Regions from separate parts of the Colwellia sp. MEBiC06753 genome, predicted to be linked through region 3. Evidence: riboswitches for the same ligand, from Rfam matches in the RefSeq annotation. Region 3 holds a riboswitch; each other region holds the start of a gene.
What was found. A riboswitch is a leader RNA that binds a small molecule or an ion and turns the genes downstream of it on or off. The one in region 3 is predicted to bind cyclic di-GMP.

Region 1: it holds a riboswitch for cyclic di-GMP, as region 3 does, so the genes downstream of both, ACOB82_RS13180 (DUF3718 domain-containing protein) here and ACOB82_RS01825 (DUF3718 domain-containing protein) in region 3, are expected to answer to the same signal.
Region 2: it holds a riboswitch for cyclic di-GMP, as region 3 does, so the genes downstream of both, ACOB82_RS15315 (hypothetical protein) here and ACOB82_RS01825 (DUF3718 domain-containing protein) in region 3, are expected to answer to the same signal.

What each region holds. Positions count from the first base shown of each region.
Region 1 covers NZ_JBQMTM010000016.1:53,924-64,155, forward strand. The annotation lists gene gltX (glutamate--tRNA ligase) at 1-512, opposite strand, end outside; tRNA gene ACOB82_RS13155 (tRNA-Val) at 780-855, shown strand; tRNA gene ACOB82_RS13160 (tRNA-Val) at 903-978, shown strand; tRNA gene ACOB82_RS13165 (tRNA-Val) at 1,055-1,130, shown strand; tRNA gene ACOB82_RS13170 (tRNA-Val) at 1,163-1,238, shown strand; tRNA gene ACOB82_RS13175 (tRNA-OTHER) at 1,660-1,753, shown strand; gene ACOB82_RS13180 (DUF3718 domain-containing protein) at 2,294-2,641, opposite strand; cyclic di-GMP riboswitch class I at 2,714-2,810, opposite strand; gene ACOB82_RS13185 (RNA-binding S4 domain-containing protein) at 3,002-3,475, shown strand; gene ACOB82_RS13190 (GNAT family N-acetyltransferase) at 3,615-4,100, opposite strand; gene ACOB82_RS13195 (ion channel) at 4,152-5,135, shown strand; gene ACOB82_RS13200 (proline--tRNA ligase) at 5,312-7,021, shown strand; gene ACOB82_RS13205 (hypothetical protein) at 7,172-8,431, opposite strand; gene ACOB82_RS13210 (lecithin retinol acyltransferase family protein) at 8,567-9,154, opposite strand; gene ACOB82_RS13215 (pyridoxal phosphate-dependent aminotransferase) at 9,328-10,232, shown strand, end outside.
Region 2 covers NZ_JBQMTM010000021.1:60,456-70,687, reverse strand. The annotation lists gene ACOB82_RS15345 (DKNYY domain-containing protein) at 1-585, opposite strand, end outside; gene ACOB82_RS15340 (hypothetical protein) at 627-989, shown strand; gene ACOB82_RS15335 (hypothetical protein) at 1,236-1,451, shown strand; gene ACOB82_RS15330 (hypothetical protein) at 2,139-2,741, opposite strand; gene ACOB82_RS15325 (MATE family efflux transporter) at 2,894-4,252, shown strand; gene ACOB82_RS15320 (diacylglycerol kinase) at 4,281-4,676, opposite strand; cyclic di-GMP riboswitch class I at 4,853-4,936, shown strand; gene ACOB82_RS15315 (hypothetical protein) at 4,988-5,359, shown strand; gene ACOB82_RS15310 (DUF2884 family protein) at 5,500-6,303, shown strand; gene ACOB82_RS15305 (tRNA-uridine aminocarboxypropyltransferase) at 6,405-7,145, shown strand; gene ACOB82_RS15300 (GNAT family N-acetyltransferase) at 7,142-7,633, shown strand; gene ACOB82_RS15295 (LysR family transcriptional regulator) at 7,677-8,570, opposite strand; gene ACOB82_RS15290 (CoA-acylating methylmalonate-semialdehyde dehydrogenase) at 8,700-10,202, shown strand.
Region 3 covers NZ_JBQMTM010000001.1:397,886-408,117, reverse strand. The annotation lists gene ACOB82_RS01845 (acetyl-CoA carboxylase biotin carboxylase subunit) at 1-1,859, shown strand, start outside; gene ACOB82_RS01840 (hydroxymethylglutaryl-CoA lyase) at 1,859-2,764, shown strand; gene ACOB82_RS01835 (CoA transferase subunit A) at 2,805-3,515, shown strand; gene ACOB82_RS01830 (3-oxoacid CoA-transferase subunit B) at 3,537-4,193, shown strand; cyclic di-GMP riboswitch class I at 4,372-4,464, shown strand; gene ACOB82_RS01825 (DUF3718 domain-containing protein) at 4,534-4,893, shown strand; gene ACOB82_RS01820 (patatin-like phospholipase family protein) at 5,069-6,220, shown strand; gene ACOB82_RS01815 (cation:proton antiporter domain-containing protein) at 6,418-8,388, opposite strand; gene ACOB82_RS01810 (GGDEF domain-containing protein) at 8,698-9,588, shown strand; gene ACOB82_RS01805 (hypothetical protein) at 9,721-10,232, opposite strand, start outside.

The DNA of each region.
Region 1 (10,232 bases), on a different contig from region 3:
ATAATTAAATCATCAAGCTCTTTGTTAGCAATAACAATTTCGCCTTTAACTTGATCGTTAATAACCACGTTACCATCAAGCGGGTTTTTAAAACGAATAACAAAAGGCTTACCTTCTGGATAATCAGTGCGCTCACGCCACATACCGTTATATTTTTCTTTTTCACCTTTGGCGCGTGCTTCTTCACGCATGGCATCTACTTCTTCAGGCGTACAGTAACAACGATAAGCGTTACCCGATGCAATTAACTGATCAATAACTTCTTTATAACGGTCAAAACGTTGAGTTTGAAAAAATGGGCCTTGCGTCCAATCTAAATTCAGCCAATTCATACCGTCCATAATGGCATCAACCGACTCCTGCGTAGAACGTTCTAAGTCGGTATCTTCAATACGTAAGATAAACTCACCATTATTTTTCTTGGCATATAACCAACTGTATAACGCGGTACGAGCTCCACCTACATGAAGGTAACCAGTTGGACTCGGGGCAAATCGGGTTGTTAATGTCATTTTTAGCTCACCAAATTTTCAAACATTCGACCATTACTTGGTCGAATCTAAATTACTGTAAAAAATTGCCGGCTATTTTATCAGGCAATCATTTTTTAATACACTTTTGTCTGTGACTAATATGAGATATATCCAAGAAAAGCTTAGAAAATAATCACGATGTCTAAAATTTCTGCACTTAAATTAAAATCTTTAAAATTTTCTAAAAATCGCGTGATTTGTGTTGACAGCTTTTTACTTCTCCCTATAATACGCCCCCACAGAGACGGACGATTAGCTCAGTTGGGAGAGCACCGCCCTTACAAGGCGGGGGTCACTGGTTCAAGCCCAGTATCGTCCACCACTTCTGTTTTTAGAAGTGATTACACATCTCTTAGTTACCATAAAATTGGACGATTAGCTCAGTTGGGAGAGCACCGCCCTTACAAGGCGGGGGTCACTGGTTCAAGCCCAGTATCGTCCACCACTTTATGTTTGCATAAACAAATGTACAAAGTGTGAAAACATGGCTAACCTAGAGCACTCTGTTGATTAAATGATATGGACGATTAGCTCAGTTGGGAGAGCACCGCCCTTACAAGGCGGGGGTCACTGGTTCAAGCCCAGTATCGTCCACCACGCATTTAATCGGCCATTATCTTTCCAGATATGGACGATTAGCTCAGTTGGGAGAGCACCGCCCTTACAAGGCGGGGGTCACTGGTTCAAGCCCAGTATCGTCCACCACTATTTGTTTCATTGTTTTTTCCAAGTGATATTTTTTAATGCAGCTTTAATTACGGTGCAAGCACCTTCTACTCTTTACACCCCGCACCAAGTCACTGGTTCAAGCCCAGTATCGTCCACCACTATTTGTTCTATATTTCATTTGCACTAATTATTAAGGTGCGAGCACCTTCTACTCTTTACCACCCGCGGCAAGTCACTGGTTTAAGCCCAGTATTGTCCACCACTATTTATTCTATTTTGTCTTTCTAAATGATATTTACTATTGCAGTTTAACTGCGGTGAGTTATAGGCTCGATATTCGTCATTCCAGCAGTTTCTTAAGCTGGAATATCCTAATCTTTCTTGAAGATCCTCGACTAAAAGACTTCGAGGACGACCTAAGGCAAAGCATTAATCTGCTTCACAAACGCCGCAACGTGGGCGATGAATAAAGCGCTGTCAGTGCAGGCTAGCACCTTCTACTCTTTACAACCCTTACTAAGTCACTGGTTCAAGCCCAGTATCGTCCACCACTACTCATTCTAGATTATCTTTCTAAGTGATATTTACTCTTGCGTTTAAATGCAGTGAATTATAGGCTCGATATTCGTCATTCCAGTGGTCTCTTAAGCTGGAATCTCCTAATTTTTCTTGAAGCCCCTCGACTAAAAGACTTCGAGGACGACCTAAGGCAAAGCATTAATCTGCTTCACAAACGCTGCAATGTGGACGATGAATAAAGCGCTGTCAGTGCAAGCAAGCACCTTCTACTTTTTACAACCCGTGCCATTTAAATGGTTTAAGCCCAGTATCGCCCACCACTCTTTATCCAAACTTCTCTAAAAGTTCTGTTTTTACTAACACTTAAATTTTCGACTAATTCCAATATTTTTACTGTATGACTACCCCCCCTAGAAATAACTGCTACTAGCGTTTTCGGGTGCTATATTCACTACATTAGTAAGGATTACTTAAAGCGGCAGAGTTATAAAAACAGCTCTTATTTTAAATAATAAAATTTTCGGCATAAAAAAAGCGAGCACTAGGCTCGCTTTTTATGGAATTTCTTTTTACTAGCCGTTTACACGAGCATTAGCTTCTTTTGCAAGCTCTACTGAAGTGATTGACGCTAACATACCTTTAACTGTTGATTTAGGTAATTTGCTGATCATTAATGAACCAGTATCTACAGCGTTATTTGTTGATGCGAACTCTAATAAGTTTTGGCCATTACATTGAACTAAATCAAATACAGAGCGGATTTTTAAATCATTGCTTTTTAGGAAAGAGCGTAAACGCTTTTTGTTATCAGCTGCAACATATTCACATAAGCTTTGTGCAATATCTGAAGCGTTAGCAGTAGGAGCTACAGAAACAGAAGTTAATAATGCAACAACAGGAACAAGAAGTAATTTTTTCATTTAGATATATCCTTTACAACAATTCAATAAATTAAGTTAAATTTTTGAAACGCGCAAAAGGTCCCTGCTGCATTAGGTAGCTCCGCTGTCATAACCCTTACTTTTTAAGTCGAGTCTTAGACCGGTAGCTTTGCGTAATACCCTTTCAGATACCTTGCCGTTTCTTGCGCGGCGAATTATACAGATTACACATTGTTACACAACACTTTTTTTCATTTACATTACATTTTTGATAAAATCCCCATCGTTAAAATTGATTAAAAAACGCGCTAAGCCGCGTATTTATTAGCGATGCAGATTTAAACAATTCATGATAATATTTTACTAATTTATTAGTTTTTTGTTCGAATTATCCAAATCATGCCTAATGTCTTGTTAATAGAAATAGATCAACAACCCATCGAGCTTTATAAATTATTAAAAATTGCTGACTTAGTTTCTGGTGGTGGCGAAGCAAAAGTTGCCATTAGCGAAGGTTATGTCTTATTAAATAACGAAGTGGAGTTTCAAAAACGTAAAAAAGTATACGATGGTGATTACATTCAATTTGGTGATTACATTATCGAGGTTCAATTTGTTGAGCAGCTTGAAGTTACAACAGATGCTGACAATCAAAGTCATAACCCAATAAAAACGCCCCTAGAACCTCAAGAAATAAAAGAAAAATCACCTAGTAATGTAAACGATCAATACCAAGGAAGCAGTAAAAATCAGCAAAATCTAGGAAAGTCTAAACACGGTCAAAGAACCAAAAAACAGCCCAAGAATAAACAAGAAAATAAAAAGCAAGAAACTAAAAAGCCAACAGGTAAACGCCGAGCAATTAATTTTTAGAACAAGTTTTTAAATGCTTTTAAATTCAGCGCGTCCAACTAACCTAGTCCTCAACCTAGCACTGCAATCTAGTGCCTTTAGGTTGTTCCATTACCGTTAATTAAGTAAAGGTAATTAACGGTAATTTAAAGCCGGTAGATTAACGGCATTTCTTTTCCCAAAATTCGGCTTTACCCATTGCTGGGTCTAATTCATAGCCGTTAAAACCAAACTTTTTATAAGCATTCATCGCTACTGTGTTACCCGTTAACACTTCCAACGTGATTTTCGCGGCGCCAACTTTTTTAGCATGGTTTTCAACTGCAGCCAACAATGCCTGACTGATACCTTTACCACGATAGCCGTTAACGACCGCCATATCATGTATATTGATCACAGGCTTTGCCGCAAACGTAGAAAAACTTTCAATACAGTTCGCTAGCCCCACAGGTACATCGTCCAAATAAGCGATAAAACTAAAAACAAAGCCACGAGCAGCCATTTCACTCGCTAATTTGTTCCTTACTTCTTCGTTTAGTGGCTCTCCACCTCCCATTGGATCTTTGGCATAGCCATCAAGTAATTCCAATAACTCATTCATTTGTTGCTGATTCTGATAATCAACAGCTTTCACTATTAACGACATTGATCAATTTGCTCCTTTAGCAATTTAGGTTTGCCACACTATACTAAAAGCATGAATGAAACGACTAAATTATGTCAATACACTGATTTCACTGGTTGTCATTGCCAAGAGCCCGATATTGGTAATGGCTTATGTTATTGGCATGATCAAGAAATCGATAAATCCGGTGATGATGTCAAAAAAAAGCTAGAAGCTTATGCTCAATCCGGCGGGCTGTTGCGTGGCATTTCTTTAAAGTATGCCAACTTAGCAAATATTAATTTAGTTAATCACCATCAAAAGCAAGGATACGACTTTACTTACGCTGATTTTTATAAAGCTAACCTTGAAGGTGCGCACCTTTTTAATATAAAGCTAAATCATGGCAGCTTAATGAAAGCCGACCTGCGCTTAGCTAACCTAAATTGTGCCAGTTTGATTGAAACGAATCTTCTAGGTGTGCGTTGGTCAGAGAGTAAAATAGAAAATATCAAAGTTGGTCGTAAAGTATTACAAGAGCATCGCGCAAATAAAGCGGAAAAAGCGCACCATAAAGCGCAAGCTATTGATTACTATGAACAAGCCGAAGAAGTTTACCGCGATTTGAGAAAACATGCCGAGCATGAAGGCATATTTACGCTTTCTGGATGGTTAATTCAAAAAGAGCTAACCATGCGCCGTATGCAACAACCCAAATACAGCGTTAAGCGTTTTAACTCTAAGGTTGTTGATTTATTTTGTGGTTATGGTGAAGCGCCACTGCGTATTATTGGCATATCCATTGCCATGATCATCTTATGCGCCCTGCTTTATGCCATAACAGGGTTAAATTATCGTGGTGAAGTCCAAATGTTCAAAGCCAGCGCTAGCCTGCTTGATAACATGAGTTTATTTTTTTCCTGCCTTTATTATTCAGTAGTAACCTTTACCACATTAGGCTATGGCGATTTTACCCCAATAGGCATATCGCGTGCCATTGCCGCTTTTGAAGCCTTTACCGGCAGCTTCACCATTGCGCTATTCGTGGTGGTATTTGTGAAAAAAATGACGCGCTGACGAAATTTCAATGCGTTCTGCAACTAAGATCTCACGGTGTTACCAGCAGCCAAATCTAACAATTCTTTCAGTTTCACCGGTTATTTGTCATTAAAAGCGTTTATCGCCATTTTTTTTCCTAAACTGCCCTGCTAGAATAGCGCCAATTTTTAAACACGCCTGTCGGATTTGAATCAATGCGTACCAGTCAATATTTAGTTTCTACCTTAAAAGAAACCCCAGCAAGTGCCGAGGTTATTAGTCATCAATTAATGTTACGTGCAGGTTTAGTACGTAATGTCGCTTCTGGTTTGTATACCTGGTTACCCACAGGCCTAAAAGTACTTCGTAAAGTAGAAGCAATTGTCCGTGAAGAAATGGAGCGCGCGGGCGCTATAGAAACCTTAATGCCTATGGTTCAGCCTGCTGATTTGTGGCAAGAATCGGGACGTTGGGATGATTACGGCCCGGAATTACTGCGTTTAAACGACCGTCATCAACGTCCGTTTGTGTTAGGTCCGACACATGAAGAAGTGATCACTAAGTTAATCAGCAATGAAATTGCCAGTTACAAACAACTGCCAATTAACGTATTCCAAATTCAAACGAAATTCCGTGATGAAATTCGCCCGCGTTTTGGTGTAATGCGTGGCCGTGAATTCTTAATGAAAGACGCTTATTCTTTCCATACTAGCGATGAGTGTTTAAAACAAACCTATCAAGTGATGTTTGATGCCTACTGCCGTGTTTTTGAACGTTTAGGTTTAGAATACCGCCCGGTAATTGCGGATAACGGGTCAATTGGTGGTGAAGGTTCACACGAATTCCACGTACTTGCCGATAGCGGTGAAGATGATATTGCCTTTAGTGACAGCAGTGATTTCGCAGCCAACGTAGAAAAAGCAGAAGCATTAGCGCCACAAGGCGAACGCCCTGCGCCAACAGCAGAGTTAACTAAAGTAGCTACACCGGATGCCAAAACCATTGCCGCTGTTGCACAAACATTAAATGTTGATGCTAAGGCAACGGTTAAAACCTTATTAGTATTAGGGCATGCGGAAGAAGGTCAAACACAACCAATTATTGCCTTAGTGCTTCGCGGCGATCATGAGTTAAATGAAGTTAAAGCCGAAAACTTACCACAAATTGCTGCGCCATTAACTTTTGCCAGTGATGAACAAATTTTAGCGGCAGTTGGTTGCAACGCCGGTTCAATTGGTCCAGTTGCTTTAACCATCCCAGTAATTGTTGATCGTAGCGCTGCGCATTTAGCTGACTTTGTATGTGGCGCGAATGAAGATGGTTTCCACTTTACTGGTGCTAACTGGGACCGTGATGCAACCAATTACAGCGTAGAAGATATTCGCAACGTGGTTGAAGGCGATCCTAGTCCTTGTGGCACAGGTAAAATCGTTATTAAGCGTGGTATTGAAGTTGGTCACATCTTCCAATTAGGTAAAAAGTATGCCGATGCCATGAACTGTGGCGTATTAATGGAAAATGGCAAGCACGAAACATTAACCATGGGTTGTTACGGTATAGGTGTTTCTCGTATTGTTGCAGCAGCAATTGAGCAAAACCACGATGAAAATGGCATTAAATGGCCAACTGCAATCGCCCCGTTTCAAGCGGCAATTGTGCCGATGAATATGCATAAGTCTGTGCGTGTTAAAGAAACCGCAGATTCAATTTATCAGCAACTTCAAGACGCTGGTGTAGAAGTGTTATTCGATGACCGAAAAGAGCGCCCTGGGGTAATGTTCGCCGATCACGAATTAATGGGTACGCCTTACTTATTAATTATTGGCGAGCGCAACTTAGACAACAAAGAAATTGAAGTGAAAAACCGTATTACCGGTGAAAAGTCGATGGTTGCTATTGACAATATTATGAGCCTATTTGCTTAAGCTTAGTCATCAGTTTAGCGTTAGATACACGCACTAAACGAGTTTAGATATTTTATAATAAAGCCAGCTAACGCTGGCTTTTTCATGTTTATTCTAAATCAACTGCTATGGCGGTGGATATATTACTGGCCAACACAATAATACTGACAGTTAACGCCATGCCATTTGATATAACGGTAAGGTCTTAAGGTGCGAATCTAATTGCTTTAGCACCTGTTGGTATTGTTTAGAGTCAACACCTTGGTATTTATTTTCAAAGGTTTGCTGATCTAACCCTTCGGCTAAATTTTCGATACTTGGCAGTAACGCTTCATCGGTAACAGACACTAACAACGCCTGAATCTGTTGCCCTTGTTGCTCTGAATACGTGGCAATATTAGCCAAACGCGTACCCGCCCTATCCGCCAGCAAGTCTACAAAACTAAAGCCCGAGCCCCCTTTATTACTATCAAGAAACTCTTTAAATTCGCCTATCGCATCACTGGCGCTATTATTACTCAATAATTGAATGGCTACAGAGTAAATAAAATGTTTTTGCAAATCATTACGCCCTGCCAGCGTAACACTACGACGATGAATTCGTTGCCTATTCGTTTCAGTGCGTGTCAGTTTATCGATATTACCAATTAACACAGCAAAGTTATCGTGACCAAAATATAAGGCTAAAGCCACTAACATTGCGCGATTTTGCTCGACATAAGAACTTGCAGGCTGTTTGAGGTTAAGTTGATTAATATAACTAAAGGCAAGGTTAAAAAAATCGGCCAAGCTAGTGTTACGACCAACAATTGGTGATTGCGAAATAAGATACTGGTAGTACTGTTTTATCAGTTCTTTGTCTCCCGATATGGTTAAATTATCTCTAAGACTATTAAACAAGCTTTGCTCACTTGTTAGCGCCAATAAATCTTCTAAGACATTTAATGTAACCTCAAGTTCATCATTTTTAATCGCCACCGCCCTGACCGTATCAAGTAGCTGCTGAGCGGTATCTTCGCCAGTAAAGTAATCAACAATGAGTTTAATTAAACTCATACTAAAGTCACCACTTAAAGTAACAGTGCCTAGCTTTACTTCTGAGAGATTAATTCCATGAGCAGACGGTAATAATGTTGTACTGAAATTTATATAGGCTCCGCTAATAACCTTAGCTAACGAAACAGTGCTACTAAGTGTTGCCCCTTGTTCTGATAGTTTAATATCTACTGCTATTTGAGCTACCGCGCGGTGAAGCAGTGCGCTAAGCCCGTTAATTTCCGGCAGAGTAAGTCGCAAGCTACTTTCTGACGAACGTCCTCGTATCACTTTATACAAGCGTTTTGCTAGCTGTTTACTATGATCAGCATGAGCACTATTGATTTGATGTTGTTGGGTAACTAAGGGCTGAAAGTCAATAACTTTAACAGCCAAGATACTTAAGGAGATAAGGCAAATAACGAAGAAAGAGCCGATGAATAAAATGAAGTATTTCAAACGCTTTTAGAGATAGTTGAACTTAGAAGGCATGTTATAGCGTGTGGCTTAACTGCTGTACAGCCTAAATTGTCAAAATTGGCATAAATCCCAATAAATTTTTTGATTAAAACGCTTGGCAATCTTTTTATTCAACGCACTAAATGTTGTTAACCGTTGTGCGCCCGGTTCAAAACATTGCCAGACAAAATGGTGACAATTATTTTTAATCAGATCATATTCTCGATATTGATAAATTTGCTGAATCGCCCGATGTGCCGCTACTTCATCACTTAGCGGAATTGCATTCGCATCACAGGCAACAAATATGTGTTTGCCTGAACGCTCTTTGGTAAATCGTTCTTTGGAAACTGGCTTTACTAAACCATTACCATCTAATTCAATAATCGTATTATCACCTACCCAAATGCCTGTATGGTCGAGTAAGCCGCCGATACCACAACATAAAATACTGCCAACGGTTGGCGTAGCAATTTGTTCAGTATTAAATAACTCACTGGGATAAATGGCCACAGGTGACTTATCAATATCCAATGGATTTAACCGTTCACTCGAGTAATCTCGTCTTTGATGTTGCTGTTTTTTCCTATCATCTGCCAACTCTTTAACAGCTAATGCCGAGATAGCCGCAGCCCCCAACCAAAATAACGGTAATGGCATTTAACACTCCAATAATCAACGCTTTTATTGACTTGATATTATTAGAATAGCTAGGGTTAGAAAAATAGATATAAAAAAGTTGCAAGTAACTATTTCAAATTTAATATAAATTGGCACAATAGAATTTTTATTCTAATTCCTTTATTTTCTTTTTAATAGGTGGCGTTTCAATTATGAAAACAGTGAAAAAATCCTCAAAGCTCAAAAATGTCTGTTACGAGATCCGAGGACAAATTGCCGCCGAAGCCAGACGTTTAGAAGATGAAGGCCATAAAATACTTAAGCTCAATATAGGCAATCCTGCACCTTTTGGCTTTGAAGCGCCTGACGATATCTTAAAAGATGTTATTCATAACCTACCGACGGCTCAGGGCTATAGCGATTCAAAAGGCATATACTCTGCGCGTGTTGCTGTAATGCAATATTTTCAACAGCAAGGCATTCTCAATGTTAGTGTTGATGATATTTTTCTTGGCAATGGCGTTAGTGAACTCATTGTCATGGCAATGCAGGGCCTACTAGAAGATCAGGATGAAGTGTTAATTCCAGCACCAGATTACCCGCTTTGGACAGCTTCGGTGTCGTTATCAGGTGGTAAACCTGTGCATTACCAATGTGACGAAGAAAACCATTGGTTCCCAAATTTAGAAGACATTGCCAATAAAATTACTAAAAAAACGCGAGCCATCGTCTTAATTAACCCAAACAATCCAACGGGCGCTGTCTACTCGGAAGAAGTGTTGCGTGGTATTTTAGATATCGCCCGCAAACACCAGCTAATTGTCTTTAGTGACGAAATATACGACAAAATTCTTTACGATGGGGCAAAGCACACCCCTACTGCGAGATTAGCCGATGATGTATTGGTTATTACGATGGGCGGCTTATCGAAAAACTATCGCATTGCTGGCTTTAGAGCTGGTTGGATGGTAATAACTGGCCCCAAATTACTGGCCGAAGATTACATTGAAGGCTTAAATATGCTTTCTTCCATGCGCCTTTGTGCCAATGTCCCCTGCCAGCACGCCATTCAAACCGCATTAGGTGGCTATCAAAGTATTAATGAATTAATTAACGG
Region 2 (10,232 bases), on a different contig from region 3:
AGCATGTTTGTCTTTAGCGTAATTGCCGCGAAGAAGTTTAAGTGAATTGATGTCTTTTATTGGCACCTTCTTGTTTTCATAAAAGTAACAATAATTATCATAGCCACGAGAAAGATATTTATCTGGCGCAATTTTAAAGCTAGTAAAATCACAAACATTTACTTTAAGACCATTCCAGAAATAACTATTTTTATCTTTTGACCAATTGTTGCCAATATATTCAAATGTCTTGGCATCTGCGTTAGAAATATATCTACCTGCTACATATGCATTGTTCTTATCAATTGCATAAAATTCATTTAGCAAAGTAAATGTTTGGGTATCTGCCTTATCAATTACCGTAGACCCGTAGAATACATATTTCTTATCTTTGCCATAATGTACGTTTATTTGCTTAAATGTAGCTGAATCTGCTTCTTGAAGTGTTCTGATGTTGTACTTCTCAGACATTGGATTCCAAGAATAATACTGAACTTTGTTATTATCAATTTTGTAAAATTTGTAAGTACCAGTTGCTGCTTTATATACAGAGCATGACGTTAACAAAGTTAGTGAAATAAGTAGGGTTGATATTATCCGTAACATAATTATCCTTGTTCTTATATCTGAAAGGAAACATTTATCAAATGACCAAACTTATCCAGATAATAACACTCATCTCGCTATTAATATATTTTCCTACTTCTGCTGAAGGGCATTCAAACAATACAAAAGTAGAGACTATCATTAAAGACTTTATTATTGATTTAAAAGCAATTCAGCTAAAAGACAATCAGCTATATTTAAATTTAATTAATAGTAAGTATAAAAGCAGCTATTTGGTTGATATAACATCAGAAGAAAAAGAAAAACTAGACATTGATTTTGCCAATGCGCTGTATGAGGTTATTTCCAACATTAACTCGATTTCCTTTTTAAAAACGGAAGTGTTTGAGGGGGTTGCTTGTAGCTTTGTTACTGATGGTAAAATGTTTTTGCTTTTTCATTGATTGAGGAAGGGGAATGGAAGTTTATGTCACCAACTGTTTACTTTAAGGAATATACAAACAGGCACCCAAACAAGGTTTTTTGCTCAGCACTATTTTTTGAACTGTCATTGGATAGGTTAGAAATATATTTGGATATCAAGAAATAAATTAAAGCTAAAAGGAAGTTGAATTATAAAATATTTTATTGCGATATTAGGTGCTACTTTAGTTGTTACTCTTTTCTTTTGGGGAATATCAGAAATTACAATGGGATATGAACCTTCTTCTGAAATAAACAGTATTGTTGATGACACTAACATGACTATTCCTAGGCATGAATCATCAGAAATATGCGATTGTTACTATATAGGTGAAGAAGGGAGTTATAAGCAAGCATTTCAAGGTACAGGGTGTAATATAGTTTTTGTTGAAGGTATAGATAGAAATAAAACACCTGAATGCACTGCTGAGATAATCCAATAATATAACGAAGATATTTAATAATGAGATCTTCATCTAAGCATTGTTAATTCCTTGTTAAATTTTCTTGCTAGGTGAAGTTTTTCTTACGATTTACTGTGATCTACACAACAGTAAAATTTTAGTAAAAGATATGTCTCCAATACTGTGTAAGATATGTCGCACAAGTGTGTAGGATATATTGTAAAGTACTCAAGAATTATGGAAATTGCACATGTAAAAAACATTAAATAACATAGTGTTATGCATGCTGTTCGATTTTTGCACTTACAATTCTCGAAGCTTTGTTGCTTGGGTTACTGGTGAATAAAGCTCATTCGCTTAATATTACAACTGTCAGGACGACACAGGAAATGATTTCCTGTCTATGGAGGCTTCAGGATGAGGTCATGCAATAGGGCATTGCATAGGATGATACAACATGGATGTGAGTTAACAAAGGAAAGTTAACGTCAGGAAGACTGAAAGGATAGCTTTAACACAGGGTGTGTGATGCATTAGGATTATGTAGTTCCCAGGATGGGTAAAGGACAACAAACGGAAGCGTTAGGACATACTAGGGATAGTTTATTACGGATGATGCGGGAAACACTAAATGTGTGCAGGATGCACAGAAAAAGCTAGATAAAGAAATGCGGCTCACAGAGCCGCATTTTTTTATGGGTTAAATATAGATATTTACCTTAGGGATTAATCTTGATAACCCCATGGAGCGTCCGGAACAGGAATCGGCTGTGTTAAGTCAAAGTCTACGGTAAATTCTCGACCTTGCCTTACCAAACGATAAGTAAACTTTTCAGGGTAAATAAACATTTGCCAAGTGTTGCCATTGGATTGTGGGATGCCATGTGCTGTAAATAATTCTTTGGAATATTGATCGGCAGGGAAGCTTTGCACTTGTGGCCAGCCTGCATCGATAGTGTGGCCTCCATACATGGTTTGTTCGTCAAAGCTGCCATCTTGGTGACGATGATCATGCTTTAATGATAAACCAGAGCCTGTTTTAGTGATGATCCAAGTTCTTGAGGCATTATCGCCAACATGAAATGGAATTTGCAGTTGCTCATCGTTACATACCCTAACATGCATGATCAATTTTTTATTGGCAAATGCCGTGCTGTTGGAGTTATCGACAACGACCTTACCAGCATATGCTTTACCGCAGTGCGCCTTAATTGCGCTAAAAAATGCATCATGACTGGCAATGGATACTAAAGGTGCCGGTTGATGGTTAGCAAGTACTGCGTTTGGCGAAAGTAAGATAAAAGCTAATGTAGCTGATAGTAAGCGCATTAAATTTCCTTAGATAAGTTAGCTAAATGCCGTGTAATTAAACTGAAAGCTATTTCTAACATATTCAATACGTATTCAATACCTTTTCCCAGCGTTATAGCGTTAAAATTTGTTTTTAAATGTATGGCTAAGCCATTTTTATTGGACTATTAATGACCACGATACACAGCTCTCAATTTAGGCAAACCATTAAATTAGCCTGGCCGATATCATTACAAAATGTGCTAGTAACGCTACTCAGTATGATTGATGTAGTGATGGTCGGACACTTAGGTGATGCGGCAGTGGCAGCCGTTGGGCTGGGTAATCGTGTGCAATTTGTTGTGCTAGTTATTGCCACTGGCTTGTCGTGGGGCGTAGGGGTTTTAGCTGCCCAGTATTTTGGCGCAAATCGTTCTGAAAAAATTAGACAAACTATTCAAATTGCTATTGTTTTTGCCCTTTCTGCATTTACGCCAATTGCTATCGCTAACTTTTATTTTGCAGATACGATTATCGGTTGGGCGTCTGACGATCCGGCTGTACTTGGTTTTGGCGAACGCTACCTTTGGATCACTATGCCAAGCTTAATATGTGTTGGTGTTATTTTAATTGTCGAAAATGCCCTGCGTAGTATTGGGCAAGTTAAACTACCTATGGCGTTTAGCTGCTTTGCTATCACAATTAATGTTGTACTTAATTATTGGCTAATTAATGGTGGTTTAGGGATTCCAGCATTAGGGGTGGAAGGTGCTGCTTGGGCAACTTTACTTTCTCGGTTGCTACATGTGGTTACACTATTTTGGTTTTTATTGCACGTTAAGCACATGCTGGCGCCGAAATCTGGTGACTGGACGTTACTGAACAACCGTCATCAATGGTGGAAAATATTTTCATTAGTGTGGCCGATGATGATCAGCTTTGGTATTTGGTCGATAGGTACCTTTGCCTATCAACTGATTTATGGGCAATTGGGTACAGAAGCATTGGCGGTGATGAGCTTGCTGTCACCAGTTGAGGGGATTTTCCTCGCTGTCTTTTTCGGTTTAGCATCAGCATGTTCAATTATGGTTGGTCAATGTTTAGGTGCTGATCAATTCGATAAAGCTTGGCAAGTGGCTAAATCGTTTTTATTGCTTTGTCCGTTGGTGGCGTTTGCGCTGGGTGGCTTAATGTTAGCACTAGAGTCGTTTATTTTAAGCCCTTATCAGAATATGGCTGAACAAACATTGGCTACAGCCCATCAAGTATTCATTCTTATTGCGCTTTTAGCTTGGCTTAAAGTGAGTAATATGACGTTGGCCTTGGGTATACTGAGGGCGGGAGGCGACAATAAATTTTGTATGTTTACCGACATCATTGGTATGTGGCTGGTGAGTATTCCCTTGGTGTATATCGCAGCTACCTTTTGGCAGCTTCCCTTGTTATGGGTCGCATTAGCCGCTTATGCTGAAGAAGTTGCAAAGTTATGTTTATTTGGCTACAGGGCACTGTCAAAACGCTGGATGAAGAATTTAGCAACAATTGATTAATACAAAAGCTCGCTTTATTACCGAATGGTTAGTTAATAAAGTTTTCATATATTGCCAAACCCCAGCAAAATATCATTAAACCAAAGGCGATAAATACACCGGCAGAGCCAAGATCTTTTGCTCTGCCAATTAGTTCGTCATGTTCAGTAGTAATTTTGTCTGCTAATGCCTCGATGGCAGAGTTAATAATCTCAGCAAACAGAATAAATGCTAAGGTCATTAGTAAGATCATTAGCTGAGTTGTGCTTTTGGCAACGAAAAATGAAATAGGGGCTAGCAATAAACATAATAGTAACTCTTGACGAAAGGCTGCTTCATGCTTGTAAGCTGCTTTAAATCCTTTAAATGAGCAAACTGCGGCATTGAAAATACGTCGAATACCTGTGCCATTTGCCTTGGTTACTTTTGCTATTTTGTCGGTCATTATTGTTAACTCGGTTAATGCAAATTTAGCTCAACACGTTCTAGTAAAATTACCATAAATTACCCTTCATCAGATTAAGTTTTTGTAACAGTTGTAGCCTCAATGTTAAATATCTGGTCTGACGTGTTATAAATCGTTATTTTTGTTGAAAAGATTAATTGATTTAGGCAAAATCGCCGACCGATTGGCAAGGTGCTTGAAAAAGCACTCGCGCAAAGCTCCAGGTCTAACGATTATTCTATGATGGCTGAGCTGCACGAATTTTCATTTTATATTGCTGATCCTCGGTATTTTTTAATTAAGAGGTAACAATGACCTGTGGTTCTCAATTATCAATTGAGAAGGATCTCCACCCAGAATATCTATATGCAAAACTAGTTGGCACGGCTTCAACTATAGATATTAAAACGTTTTACAATGAATTATTTAGTGTTGCAGAAGGCGAAAAGCTGAATAAGCTAATGATTGATGCCACAGAGCTTCAATTAGATTACGGTTCGTCTGAAATTGTTCAAGTGATCAAATCAATTATGAACAAACTTGCTAACTTTAAAGTTGCACGTATAGTTTCACATAGCGGCCACAAACAGCTATTAATTCAGCAATTTGCTGAAAATGAATCACTGCCGGTTAAAAACTTTAACTGTTATGACTCTGCGCTGAATTGGTTAATTGACGAATAGTTTGTTTTTTTTACTAACTTCTGGCTAAAATCATAAGCTTGATTTTGTAGGTTAAATTTAACCTTATGATTTGTATAGTAAAATATATTGGCACTTGTTTTGATATATCTTTAGCAATAGCAACATTTAAGGATATTAAAATGACAAAATTTGCAGCAGGTGCTTTATTACTTCTTTCAACTCCACTAATGGCGCATGACATTAATACCGACGCCTGTGACGTTAATATAAATGCTGGTGTTAAAATTAATAGTCAAACACTGAGCTTTTACAAAGATGATCGTCAGTTATATCAAATTATCGGTGCTCATCAGTTAATCGTTGATGGCGAAGAAGTCTCGTTGTCCGCGTCTCAAGAAAAATTGGTTAATGATTATTCAACGAGCATTCGTGCAGTTGTTCCGCAAGTAAAATCGATTGCTATTGAAGGTATTTCGCTGGCAACCGAAGGGGTTAACTTAGCGTTTAATGAATTGCTTGGCGAAGATAATGATATTGGCCGCGAATTAACGGAAGAACTGAATAAAATGAGTGCAGAAATAGATAAGCACTTTTCTGTTGAGCGTGGTATTGAGTTCAATGAAGACGGCTTTGTTGGCGAAGATATCTTTGGTGAAGACTTTGAACAACGCATTGAAGACACGGTAGAGCGTGCAGTACAAAGCTCTATGGGCAGTTTGTTAATGGCTGTTGGTCGCGAAATGATGTTTTCAGGTGGTGACATGGAAGCATTTGAAACTCGTATGGAAAACTTTGGTAGCCAAATAGAGCAGCAAATGGAAACGCGCGCATCAGCAATCGAAGCAAAAGCAGATGAGGTTTGTTTATCAGTACTGGCTATTGATCAGCTAGAAAGTGCGATGCAACGAGAAATACCTGAATTAGCAGAATTTAATCTCATTGAAGTGCGTCATAAAGACCATAAAAAAGCGTATTTGCAATAAAGAAATGAATTAATTAGAAAAGCACCGAGTTAGGTGCTTTTTTTTCGTGGTAAACTTAGCCAACCTTCACTTTATATCATATCAAGTAAGTGCCATTTGCCATGTTAAATGCTGTTCAACAACTTTATCGTCATCGCAAGCAGCTAAGCACTAAGCCTTTTAATGCCCGAGGCAAAAAAGTTAATCGTTGTGAGTTTTGCCAGTTGGCTAAGGCTAATTGTATTTGCGCACTAAAACAAAGTAGCATGGCTAACTCGGCGTTTTGTTTATTGATGCATGATGCCGAGGTCTTAAAGCCAAGTAATACCGCACGGTTAATTGCAGATATTGTACCTAGTACTTACGCCTTTATTTGGTCTCGTACCGAGCCGCCATCAGGTTTATTAGCATTATTAAGTGATCCGCATTATTTGCCATTAGTGGTTTTTCCCAAACAATATGCAGCGCCTTCGCAACAAGTTTTTGAGAATAATCTTCCGGATGAGCTTATAACCGATAAAACCCCACTGTTTATTTTACTTGATGGCAGTTGGCGCGAAGCTAAGAAGATGTTTCGTAAAAGTCCGTATTTGGTCAACTTTCCCGTTGTTAGCTTTAGTGACGAAAGTAACCAAGTAAAAGCGCATTATATACGAGATGCTCAAGTTGAAAATCAGCTGGCAACGGCACAGGTGGCGGCAAAAATATTGGCATTTTCAGGTGATAAATTGGCGGGTAAGCACTTGTCTCTTTGGTTTGATTTGTTTAATTTTAATTATCAAAAAAGTGTCTGTCAGCTAAATAAAGGGCGACAAGATGCACTAGCAAGGTACCAACATTTTATCGACAAGGAAGTAAAATGATCACCACTAAACGTATGACGCTCAGACCGCTGATCCAAAATGATTGGCCATTTATTATTGATCTGCTAAACCAAGCAGATTTTATTAACAATATTGGCGATAAGCAGGTTAGAACTCAGCAAGACGCACTTGATTACATTACTAATGGTCCAGCAAAAATGCAGGAGACCTATGGTTTTAGCTTAATGGCAATGGTGTTACCTAGTGGAGAACAGATTGGGCTATGCGGCTTGTTAAAGCGTGATGAATTACCATCGCCAGATTTAGGCTATGCACTGCTGCCGCAGCATTATCGCCAAGGTTATACTAAAGAAGCGGCACAAGCGGTATTGTCGCATTATCAAAAGATCAGACCTGTTTTAGCCATTACTAGTGAAGACAATCTGGCGTCTCAACAGCTATTACAAGGTTTGGGCTTTGCTGGCTTTGAAGACCCGCGTATTACCGAAAACTACCCTGATGGTATTAGTGCCTTTATTTATCGTTAACTTATCTTAAATTGCTGCTGGTTTAAGTTATTGCAGGTTCAAGTTACTTGGCTGGTGGCATTAAAATAGCCTGTTTTTCTTCGGCTAATGTTTTTAAATACTCCCAAACCGTAGAAACGCGCTTTAAACGCTTTAATTCTGGGTGCGTTATTAACCAGAAGCTTCGGGTAATAGCTATCTCTTCAGGAAACAGTTTCACTAAGTCTTGATCCATTTCGGCGAGAAAACACGGCAAAATGCCAATGCCGAGCCCAGATTTTATCGCGGAATATTGGCTGATAACGCTGGTGCTGCGAAAACTTGGCGTGATTTCGGTATTAATTTCGTTCAGGTAACTAAGCTGTTCGGTAAATAGCAAATTATCAACGTAAGTGACCCACGGCAGTTGTGAAAGGGCATTGCTACTGGTTGCACTATATTCGTCGAATTTAGCGCTAGCACAATAAAGTTGTAGCTTATAGTCGGTCAATTTGGTCACGATCATCGACGTGCTTTTCGGCTTTTCAATGGCAATAGCAATATCAGCTTCATTGCGGCTGATTTTTACATCTCGGGTAAATTGCAATAAGTCGATATCTATTTTTGGAAAAGCCACTTTTAACTCAATTAAATGCGGTGCGATAAAGTGGTTGCCAAACGCTTCGGTAACACCAATTCTAACGACACCGGTATTGCCAATATTTTGTTGAGTAATTAAATCAAAAGCAAAGTGGGCTTCTTGTTCAATTTTAGTGGCAGACTTTACCAGCTGCTTACCATCGTCAGTTAAGACATGGCCGCTAGTGGTGCGCTCAAAAAGGTGTGCCGATAACTGACTTTCAAGTTGATGCAAGCGACGAGACACCGTTGACGGATCAAGTCCCAAACGACGAGCGGCCACAGATAATCGCTCAGCGCGTGAAACCTCTAAAAATATGCGTAAATCGTCCCAATTCATCAGCTTAGTATAAATGTTTTATTTGTGTTTGCATATATGCAAGCTAGCTTGCGTTAAAGTTTGTTGTGCATTGCTAAGCTAGGTACTACCTTAGCGACATTGTTTATGTTGAAGCTATTGAGGCCAACTATGAGTATCAAAGAAATTCCACTAATTATTGGTGGCGAAAGAGTTCAGTCTAAATCAGACCATTGGTTAGATGTATTAAACCCGGCAACACAAGAAGTGGTGGCGCGCGTACCGATGGCGACACCAGAAGAAGTTGCGGCAGCGGTAGCTTCAGCAAAAGAAGCGTTTAAAACTTGGTCACAAGTTTCACTAACTAACCGTATGCGTATTATGCTTAAGTTTCAAGAGCTTGTACGTCAACATACTAATGAGATTGCACAGTTAATAACCGAAGAACATGGTAAAACGTTACCTGATGCTGAAGGTGAAGTAGGGCGAGCATTGGAAGCGGTAGAAAATGCTTGTTCAATTACGCGCTTACAACTAGGTGAAATGGCTAACAATGCCGCGACTGGTGTTGATACTTATACATTAAATAAACCGCTGGGTGTTGGTGTCGGTATTACTGCATTTAACTTCCCAGTAATGTTACCTGCATTTATGTTTCCACCTGCCGTTGCTTGTGGTAACACCTTTGTGCTTAAGCCTTCTGAGCAAGATCCATCATCAACTATTCGCTTTGTTGAACTTGCAATGGAAGCTGGTATTCCTGCTGGTGTAATTAACGTCGTCCATGGCGGTCCAGATGTGGTAAATGCATTGTGTGAGCACGATGATGTTAAAGCGGTTTCATTTATTGGTTCAACTAATGTTGGTACCCATGTTTATAACCATGCTAGCAAGCACGGTAAACGCGCACAGGCGATGATGGGCGCGAAGAACCACATGGTTATTATGCCTGACGCTAATAAAGATCGTGCAATCAATGACTTATTAGGCTCAGCATTTGGTGCGGCTGGTCAACGTTGCATGGCAAATCCTGTGACTATTTTAGTGGGCGAAGCGCGTAACTGGTTACCAGAAATTGCTGAGCGTGCAAAACAAATGAAAGTGGGCCCAGGTACGCAGCGTGATGCAGATCTTGGTCCAGTGGTTTCACCGCAAGCGAAACAGCGCATTATTAAGTTATTAGACTCTGGTGTAGAGCAAGGCGCTACGTTATTGGTTGATGGTCGTAACTGTGTGGTTGAAGGTTATGAAAACGGTAACTTTGTTGGTCCAACAATGTTCTCGAACGTAACGACTGACATGGATATTTATACCCAAGAAATTTTCGGCCCAGCATTATGTGTATTAGAAGCTGAAACCTTAGAAGAAGCGATTGAAATTATTAACGCTAACCCGAACGGTAATGGCACCTCTATTTTCACTTCAAGTGGCTGGAATGCACGTAAGTTTGAAAACGATATTGATGTTGGTCAAGTTGGCATTAATGTGCCAATTCCTGTACCAGTTGCATACTTTAGCTTTACTGGCTCTCGCGCTTCAAAATTAGGTGACTTAGGACCAAACGGTAAGCAAGTTGTGAGCTTCTGGACACAAACTAAGTCAGTTACTGCGCGCTGGTTTGAACCAGATCATCAAGATGGCTCTGAAGTACACACGACTATTAGCTTAAAATAATTAGCTTAAAACAATCTGTTTAAATTAATC
Region 3 (10,232 bases):
GCCCTTCACCGTCGCGTGAAAGTTATTTAGTTGCTGAAAAAGTGATTGCTGCGGCCAAACAGACTGGCGCTCAGGCAATTCATCCTGGCTATGGTTTTCTTTCAGAAAATGCTGAATTCTGTAGGCTGTGTAGTGAAAATAATATTACCTTTATTGGCCCGCCAGTAGCCGCAATTGAAGCCATGGGCTCAAAATCAGCCGCTAAAAACATTATGGAACAAGCAAAAGTACCATTAGTGCCAGGCTATCACGGAGAAGATCAATCTGAAGCGGTATTAAAAAAAGCCGCTGACGATATGGGCTACCCAGTACTATTAAAGGCCACTGCTGGTGGTGGCGGTAAAGGCATGCGCCAAGTGTGGTCAAGTGATGAATTCAGCGCAGGTCTAGCTGCCGCTAAACGCGAAGCAGCATCAAGTTTTGGCGATGATACCATGCTGGTAGAGAAATACCTGACTCAGCCACGTCATGTCGAAATTCAAGTATTCTGCGATAACCATGATAACGCGGTTTACTTATTTGAGCGTGATTGCTCAGTGCAACGTCGTCACCAAAAAGTCATTGAAGAAGCACCTGCTCCAGGCATGAGCGATGAGCTTCGCGCCAAAATGGGTGAAGCCGCTATTCAGTCAGCAAAAGCCATTGGTTACCAAGGCGCAGGTACCGTTGAGTTTTTACTAGATATTGACGGCTCTTTCTACTTTATGGAAATGAATACGCGTTTACAGGTTGAACATCCAGTAACCGAGCTCATTACCGATCAAGATTTAGTTGAATGGCAATTACGCGTTGCAGCAGGTGAAAAGCTGCCAAAATCACAAGAACAATTAGCTATCAAAGGTCATGCTTTTGAAGCGCGAATTTATGCCGAAGATCCAAATAACGACTTTTTACCAGCAACCGGTAAATTAGCCTTTTTAGTGCCGCCAGTAGAAAGCGAATATGTTCGTGTTGATACCGGTGTTCGCCAAGGTGATGAAGTTAGCGTGTTTTACGATCCGATGATTGCCAAACTAATTGTTTGGGATGAATCACGTGAAAAAGCCTTGCAACGCTTAGCCAAAGCGTTAGCTGAATATCGTATTAGTGGTGTTACCACCAATATTGATTTTCTTTATAACTTGGCAACGTCAAAGGCATTTGTAGAAGCTGAATTAGATACTGGCTTTATTGAAAAACATGAAGATCTTATTTTTCATAAAGACCAACAAGCACTGGCTTATGAACTGCCAATGGCAGCACTTTACCTAGTATTGAGCCGTGCACAAGATGCTCAGCAACAAGCAGCTAAAACGTTAGATCCTTATTCGCCATGGAATATGACCAATGCTTGGCGATTAAATGAGCCGCATATTCACGAATTTAGCTTGGCTCATGGCGATAAACAGTTCGATGTTACTGTGGAGCAAATGCGCGAAGGCCATGATAGCTATTATTTGATAGCAGTTGACGGTAATACCTTTGATTGCCAAGGCCATATTAAAGAAAGTTCATTATCTTTTACTATTGACGGCTACCGTAGTGTTGCCGAAATTTCAGTGAATAACGAACAAATTAGTTTATATCGCCCTAATGGCGTTTTTAACTTCACTCGCATTTTGCCTGATTTAGGTGACGCCAATAATGATGCAGGTCATGGCGGATTAGTCGCGCCAATGAACGGTACTATGGTTGATGTTTTAGTTACATCGGGACAAACCGTCGAAAAAGATCAGCCGCTGGTTATTATGGAAGCGATGAAAATGGAGCACACCATTAAGGCACCAAGCGCTGGCAAAGTCACTGAGCTTTATTTTGCTAAAGGCGATATGGTTGATGGTGGTGCCGAGTTATTAGCATTTGAAGCTGAGGAAAACTAATGTCCCTACCCTCATTTGTAAAAATCGTTGAAGTAGGGCCGCGAGATGGCCTACAAAATGAAAAAACGTTTATTGAAGCCCAAGATAAAATCGCGCTGATTGATCAACTGACTGACGCAGGCGTAAGCTATATCGAAAGCGGTAGTTTTGTTTCACCCAAGTGGGTACCTCAAATGGCGACTTCGACGGATGTCTTTAAAGGCATTGCTAAATCGCCAAACGTAACATATGCCGCTTTAACGCCTAATATGCAGGGCTTTGAAGCAGCACTTGCCGCTGGAGTTGATGAGGTAGCGATTTTTGGTGCCGCGTCAGAAAGCTTTAGTCAAAAAAACATTAATTGTTCGATTGAAGAAAGTATCGATAGATTTACACCGATTATGGCAGCAGCTAAGCAACACAATATAAAAGTTCGTGGTTACGTTTCTTGCGTGGTTGGCTGTCCATACGAAGGCGATATTGCGCCAGAAAAAGTCGCCCAAGTTGCTGAAAAGCTTTATCAAATGGGGTGCTACGAAGTATCACTTGGCGATACTATTGGCGTAGGTACAGCTCAAAAAGTACAAGCAATGTTAACTGCAGTTAGTACTAAAGTACCGGTTGAAAAATTAGCGGTTCACTTTCATGATACTTACGGTCAGGCGTTAACCAATATTTACGTTGCGTTAACAATGGGAATTAAGGTTGTCGACAGTGCCATTGCCGGTTTAGGTGGCTGCCCTTATGCTAAGGGCGCATCAGGTAATGTCGCGACAGAAGATGTGGTTTATTTACTCAATGGTTTAGGCATTGAAACTGGCATCGACTTTAATAAATTGCTCAATGCTGGCTGGTTTATTAGTGACAAATTAGCTCGAAGCCCGATATCTAAAGTATCCACCGCCTACCGAGCACAACAAGAATAATAGTTTTGACAGCGCGAATGCGCTTTGTGAGGAGTCAAAAATGGCAGGATTCGACAAAGTCGTTTCAAGTTACGAAGAGGCCCTAGCCGGTCTAGAAGATAATATGACCGTGATTGCTGGCGGTTTTGGGTTATGTGGTATTCCAGAAAATTTAATTGCGGAAATTAAACGTAAAGGCACAACAGGCTTAACGCTGGTATCAAATAACTGTGGTGTTGATGATTTTGGTTTAGGTGTTTTACTACCAGATCGCCAAATCAAAAAAATCATTGCTTCATACGTAGGTGAAAACGCCGAGTTTGAGCGTCAAATGATGTCTGGTGAATTAGAAGTAGAGTTAACACCTCAAGGCACTTTAGCAGAAAAAATGCGAGCTGGCGGAGCTGGTATTCCGGCATTTTTCACAGCAACAGGTTACGGTACACCTGTTGCCGAAGGCAAAGAAGAACGTGAATTTGATGGTCGTATGTACATTTTAGAAGAGTCAATTAAAGGTGACTTTGCCATTGTTAAAGCGTGGAAAGCGGATCGCTACGGTAACTTAGTTTTTAGAAAAACTGCTAGAAACTTCAACCCTATGGCGGCAACTGCCGGCAAAATTACTGTAGTCGAAGTAGAAGAAATTGTTGAACCAGGTGAATTAGATCCAGATCAAATTCACACACCGGGCATATACGTAGATCGTCTAATTCAAGGGACTTTCGAAAAACGTATTGAACAACGCACCGTTCGTACCACAGAAAATAGCTAACTGCGCAACAAGGAGCAAATCATGGCGTTATCTCGAGAACAAATTGCTATGCGCGTTGCGCAAGAATTACAAGACGGTTACTACGTCAACTTAGGCATAGGTATTCCAACTCTAGTGGCAAACTATGTACCAGAAGGTATGGAAGTAATGCTGCAATCTGAAAACGGTTTATTAGGTATGGGGCAATTCCCAACGGAAGAAACCATTGATGCTGATATGATCAATGCAGGCAAGCAAACTGTTACAGCAATTAAAGGCGCATCAATTTTTGATTCAGCTGAATCATTTGCCATGATACGTGGCGGTCATGTCGACTTAACTGTACTAGGTGCTTTTGAAGTAGATGTATACGGTAACATTGCTTCATACATGATTCCGGGTAAATTAATCAAAGGCATGGGTGGTGCAATGGACTTAGTAGCGGGGGCTGACAATATTATTGTTACTATGACCCATGCCTCTAAACACGGTGAATCGAAATTACTTGATAGCTGCACCCTACCTTTAACAGGCAAAGGCTGTATTAAGAAGGTATTAACCGATCTGGCATTTATTGAAATAAAAGACGGTAAGTTTCACCTACTAGAGCGCGCGCCAGGCGTCTCTGTTGAAGAAATTGTTAAGCTAACCGCTGGTGAGCTAGTCGTGCCAGCTCACGTACCTGAAATGCAATTTTAAACCAGAGTTAACTCGTTATCCTCAGTATATTTAGTCAATTATTTAAAAAGGGAAGCGAATGCTTCCTTTTTTATTTTTAACAAAATATCAATAAACTAACGCGGAACCCCAACAAATTGGCTACATTTGTTACCATTTATGTTGCAATTTGTAACAATTATTGGTAATACTAAAGGTGACAAAGAAAAGGCAAAGCACGTGAAAGCGTGTTACGCAAAGCCACCGGTCTAAGGGCAATAATATTGTTGCCTATGACAGCGGAGTTACCTCGTTAAAAGGGTACGTTCCAGTGGTTTTTTCTTTTTTTAACTAAAACGAATTTTGATTTAAGGTTATTAAAATGAAAAAATTATTACTAGCTTCTACCATCACAGCTTTAACTTTAACGTCTGTAGTCACAGTACCTCAGGCACACGCTAACAACATTGCACAAAGTGTATGTGAGTACGTTGCCGCTGATGACAAAAAACGCATGCGTTCATTTTTAAAGTCGAACAAATTAAAAATACGCGGTATTTTTGACAGTATTCAATGTAATGGTAAAAACTTGTTGGAGTTCGCAGCTGCACAAAATTCTGTAGAAACTGGCGAATTGATGATTAAAAAATTATCTAAAAGTGTTGTTTCTGCAAATTTAGCTTCACTTCAAACAGGGTCGCAACCTTTAGCTGACGCTGCTAACGCTCGCGTCAGCAGCTAATTATTTTCTGGTAGACGTTAGTTTATAATTGTTTACTGGTTAATAATTCTTATGTCGCTTATAAAAAGCCAGCTCACGCTGGCTTTTTTATTACTTGATTTTTAAGGATAAAGTGGTTGTTAACCTTAAGATACATTACAATTTAATTGTACTAAATTCGTTTTAAACCAGCTGAATGACAACTAAAAAAACCTATAAAGGCAGCAAAAATGCATTACTGTTAACTGGTGGCGGTGCTCGTGCAGCGTATCAAGTTGGCGTGCTTGCTGGTATTGCAAAATTTATCCCGCGCAATCACGGTATTCCTTTCCCGATATTATCAGGAACATCAGCCGGCGCATTAAATGCTACAGCCCTTGCCTGCTACGCATCATGTTATCACCTGGGCGTTAGAAAACTGGAATCTCTATGGAAAAATCTAAGCTGCAATAAAATTTATCAAAGCAGCACGCCACAGGTGTTTGGTAACCTTTTTTCTGGTTTCTTGGCAAGCTTTCAAGCCGATTATGCCAATAAAACAGCGCGTAGTTTGTTAAATAATGCCCCTCTTAGGCGTTTGTTAGATGAAGTCATTGATTTTAGAAGAATAGATGTCAACATTCTCAATAATTATTTGTCTTCATTATCAGTAACCGCATCAAACTATAGCTCTGGCGATTCAATTACGTTTTTTCAATCGGCCAGCCATATCAAGCCTTGGATCCGCGCTAAGCGTATTGGCGAGCCATGCCAGATTAGTAGTGATCATTTATTAGCCTCATCAGCTATCCCTTTGGTTTTTCCTTCCGTGAAAATAAGAAAGCAACATTATGGTGACGGCTCTATCCATCAATTATCTCCCCTTAGCCCACCTATTCATTTAGGGGCAGAGCGAATTTTTGTTATCGGGGTTGAGCAGCCAAAAGCAGAAATATATGCGATGGAAAATAACCCTCACCCGCCAACCATTTCGACTATCGCCGGTCATATGCTGGACTCGGTATTTGCCGATACTTTGCAAAGTGATTTAGAGCGAATGCACCGAATTAATAACACGCTGTCGTTAATTAGCGAGAAAGATCGATTACAGCATGACGGATTAAAACATATCGACAGTTTAATGGTTAACCCAAGTGAAGATTTTAATACCATAGCTACAGAGTATTACCATTGTCTGCCGATAGGTGTTCGAATGCTATTTAGAACACTAGGGATAAAAAATGATCCAGAGTCCAGTTTGTTTAGTTACTTATTGTTTGATAAGCACTACTGCAAAAAGCTTATTTCCATTGGCATTGAAGATGCGCTTGAAAAAGAGCAACAGATAAAAGAATTTTTATTTATTTAACCTCTGGTTTGCATAAGAAATAGTGCAAGATAAAATAAAACAATAACTTAGTCATAGTTTATATTTCTAGCTTGATATTTTTATCTGAATTTAAGGCTTTTGGGAGCAGGAATAGCCGGCTATTTCGCTACAAAGTAACGTAGAAGGCAGTAAAAATAGCCGCTAGAAACGCATGGCTTACGTGAAGCTGAGGTTATTTAGCTGCCTTCATGTAAAAAGCGTTCTGTACGCTCAACTCTGCGCGGTTTTCCACGCACAATCAAAGTATCGTCAGCCATCAGAATCATATTTTCATCAGGCTCTTCTAACTCGACATTATTGCGTTTTAATGCGATGACATTGACCCGCCTAGCGGGTAAATCCAATGCAGATATAGAGCGACCTGTTGCAAAAGAGTTTGGCGTTAACAGGATAGCATGAGCAAATTCAATTCGATCCATCGCATCAGGGCTCATATCGGTATGCTCACCTTGGAAGAATCCATGTAAATGGTTGTAATGGTTTTTACGCTCTTTTTGTACACGACGAATAATTCGTGAGAAAGGTACGCCTGATAGTGATAATACTTGCGACACCAACATTAACGCTCCTTCCAAGCTTTCTGGAACAACCTCATTAGCGCCAGCATTTTGCAACATTTCAAGCTGATCATCGTTTCTAGTGCGCACTAATATCGGTACTGACGGTGATAATGAACGCACTTTTTGAATCACTTCTGCCGATTGTTTATCTTCGCCAAAGGCAATAACCACTAATTTAGCCTCAGATAAGTGCGCAGCATGCAGTAGCTCTGCCTGTCGAGACGAGCCAAACAAAACATTTTCGCCTGCTTCTCGAGCTTTTCTCGTCCTTAATGGATCGATATCAATCGCTACGAACTCAATGTGCTCTTGTTTTAAGAAACGGCTGACCGTTTGGCCAATGCGGCCAAAACCACAAATAATGACGTGATCTTTTAAAGTCTTTGTCGCTTCGGGCAAAACCTCTAAACCGGAAGTATCAACGGGTTCTTCATTCGCTAACCATCGTCCCCAACGTCGCGCATTGTTAACCATATATGGTGTAATTGCCATGCTGATAACACCAGCACCAAGTAACATCGATGAGACATTGTTTGGTAAAATATTCACTTGAGTTGCTAATGCCACCAATACAAAACTAAACTCCCCCATTTGCGCCAACATAATACCGGTCGCCCAACTGTCCTTACTGGCTTCACCGGCCTTAACTGCTAAGAACTTGATAACTAGAATTTTTAGTAACATAAAGCCGACCATTGAAATAAACAGGGTCAAAGGAGAGGACAGTAATAGCCCGACATCTAGCTTCATACCAATAGTGACGAAAAACAAACCTAACAGAATGTCACGATATGGCCGAATATCAGCTTCTAATTGATATTTGTATTCACTTTCGCCAAGCATCATGCCCGCAAGAAATGCCCCTAAAGCCATCGACAAGCCAAACCATTGGGTTAATGCGGCAGCGAGCAATGTCACCAATAACGTCGATAATACAAATAGTTCATCGGTTCGCACTTGAGCAATTAAATCGAATAATTTCGGTAGTAGCCATTTACCTGAAAGTAATAAAATACCTACAACAAATACGCCCTTAATTAACGCCCAAGACAATGCAATTAGCATCGAGCCTTCGGTATTTGGCGCTAACATTGGAATGATAATCAGCAAAGGGACAACGGCAACATCTTGAAATAACAAAACTGCAACGGCAATTTGTCCAGATTTGCGCTTCATCGCCCCTGTCTCACTCAACTGACGAATAACGATAGCGGTAGAAGATAATGCCAAAATGCCACCAATAACAAAGGCACTAGCAAACGATTGCTCAAACAGCATGGATATTGCCATAAAAACAGCCATGGAAATTGCCACCTGTAAGCTACCTACGGCAACCACTAAATGACGCATAGCCATTAATTTTGGTAATGAAAATTCAAGCCCTAAGGTAAACAGTAAAAAGACAATGCCTAGTTCGGCAAAATGCTCATAATCAACATCTTCATTTACCAGCGCTAAGCCATGCTCGCCAACTAGGGCGCCTGCCACCAAATAAGCAAGGATCGCAGGTAAATTAAGCTTTCTAAATAAGAAAACAATAGCAACGGCAAAAGCAAGAATGGCTAAAATTTCTAAATGCGCTATCACATAAACTCCATTGTTCGGCGTGGTGGTACTGCATGTTGGTTCGGTACAGTGCTCGACATAACGCTGGCATTTTGCTTGACATAGTATCCGGCATAGTGCTTGACATAGTGCTCGGCAAAAATTGGCAGATGTTGACTTGTCGTCAGAAAAACATAATCAAGCTGAACAATTTTTATACCTTACTATTCAATAAATTAAAAGCAAACATTTCATGATATGCCTGTAGGCACGTTAATTGCTTACACTTCTGTAACTAAGGTAAATCCTGAGCTAGCGACGGATTTTTGGCCCATTTACATAGGTAGTATCATGCAAACATTAAATTTACTTGATCACCAATTTTCTGAATTTAATGCGTTTAGACTGTTTGAGTCGAACCATTTATCAAGCAATAAGCGTGGTTTAGCTTTATTAGAGCAACTTCAAACCACACTAGAGCTTGACAGAATAATTGCAAAGTTTGCCATGGAAGCCAGCAAATACATAGACTTTACCGGATTAAAGTTTCAAGCATTGGACGCTCAATCGACAATGCGAGGCAGTCGAAAAGGCAAATTTAATCGCCAATTCAATTTGCTGTTAGCAGGTGAAATTCTAGGTACACTTACCTATGAGTTAAATAAAAAAATTTCCAGCAGCAATGCTAAAATTTTAGAAGAGTTACATCATTACCTAATTCACCCGCTTAACAATGCGCTAACCTATCGCAGAGCTTTAATGCTTGCTATGCAAGACGGTTTAACTGGCTTGGGTAATCGTCGTCATTTTGATGAGCAATTAAAACGCGCGATGCATCAGTCATTAAGAAACCATGACAAAGTCGGGTTAATTGTTGCGGACCTTAATAAGTTTAAAGCGATTAATGATACGTTTGGCCACGCCATTGGTGATTCAGTGCTGATCCATTTTGCCAATGCACTTCGTGCAAGTATGCGCGACTCAGACAGCATCTTCCGCTTTGGTGGTGATGAGTTTGCGGTCCTTATTGAATCAGCGGGTAAAGAATCGTTAGAAGTTATCTATCATCGCATTCATCAAGCTGTTGCTAGTGATGACTTATTGGTTGAATATCAAGTAACTTGCAGCTTAGGCGCTACTTTTATGAATAAAGCCGATAACGCAAAAAGTTTCTTTGAACGTGCGGACCAAGACTTGTACCGCCGAAAAATGAATATGCAGGCCAAATTGAGTTTAGTTTAGCTGAGTTTGGTTTAGCTGAGTTTGGTTTAGTTGAGCTTGGTCTAGTTGAGCTTGGTTTAGTTGAGCTTCGTTTAGATGCTTAGTTTCACATAGAAAACCAATTTAACACTGCTGATATCAGTTAGAAAAAATTTAATCTAACACTGCCAACGCCAAATTTGCTTCATTTGGCGTTGCGCTGACCTGCAAGCGGCAAAACCTTACCGCCTCACTAAATCGTGCAAGGCCGATTTTGTCCAATACTCTGATCAGCAATTGCTTATTCAAGCCAAACACTTGGACATAATGTGCAATCGCTAACTCTATCGATGGATACTTTACGCCGTCAAAGTCAAAGCTAGTTGATTCATTATCAATATCAATAAATATTCCGCCCAACGATAAAGGCCAGCCGGCATAATTTACCCGAGCTTTTGCCACTTCATACATAAACCATGCGCTTTTTTGAAAACCCTCAAAATTTCCACCTTCAAACCCGCTCGCTGCTAATGTTTCTGGTGTCCAGTTAAGGCCAATCGCCAAATGTTTGCGATAAATTTTGATTAGGCTTGTTTTAACCGCATCAGCAACCTGAACAATAGAATTGGCCTTAATTGATAAAGCGATTTTCTGGCACTCAGCGCAACTCGGAACGGTTAATGTAG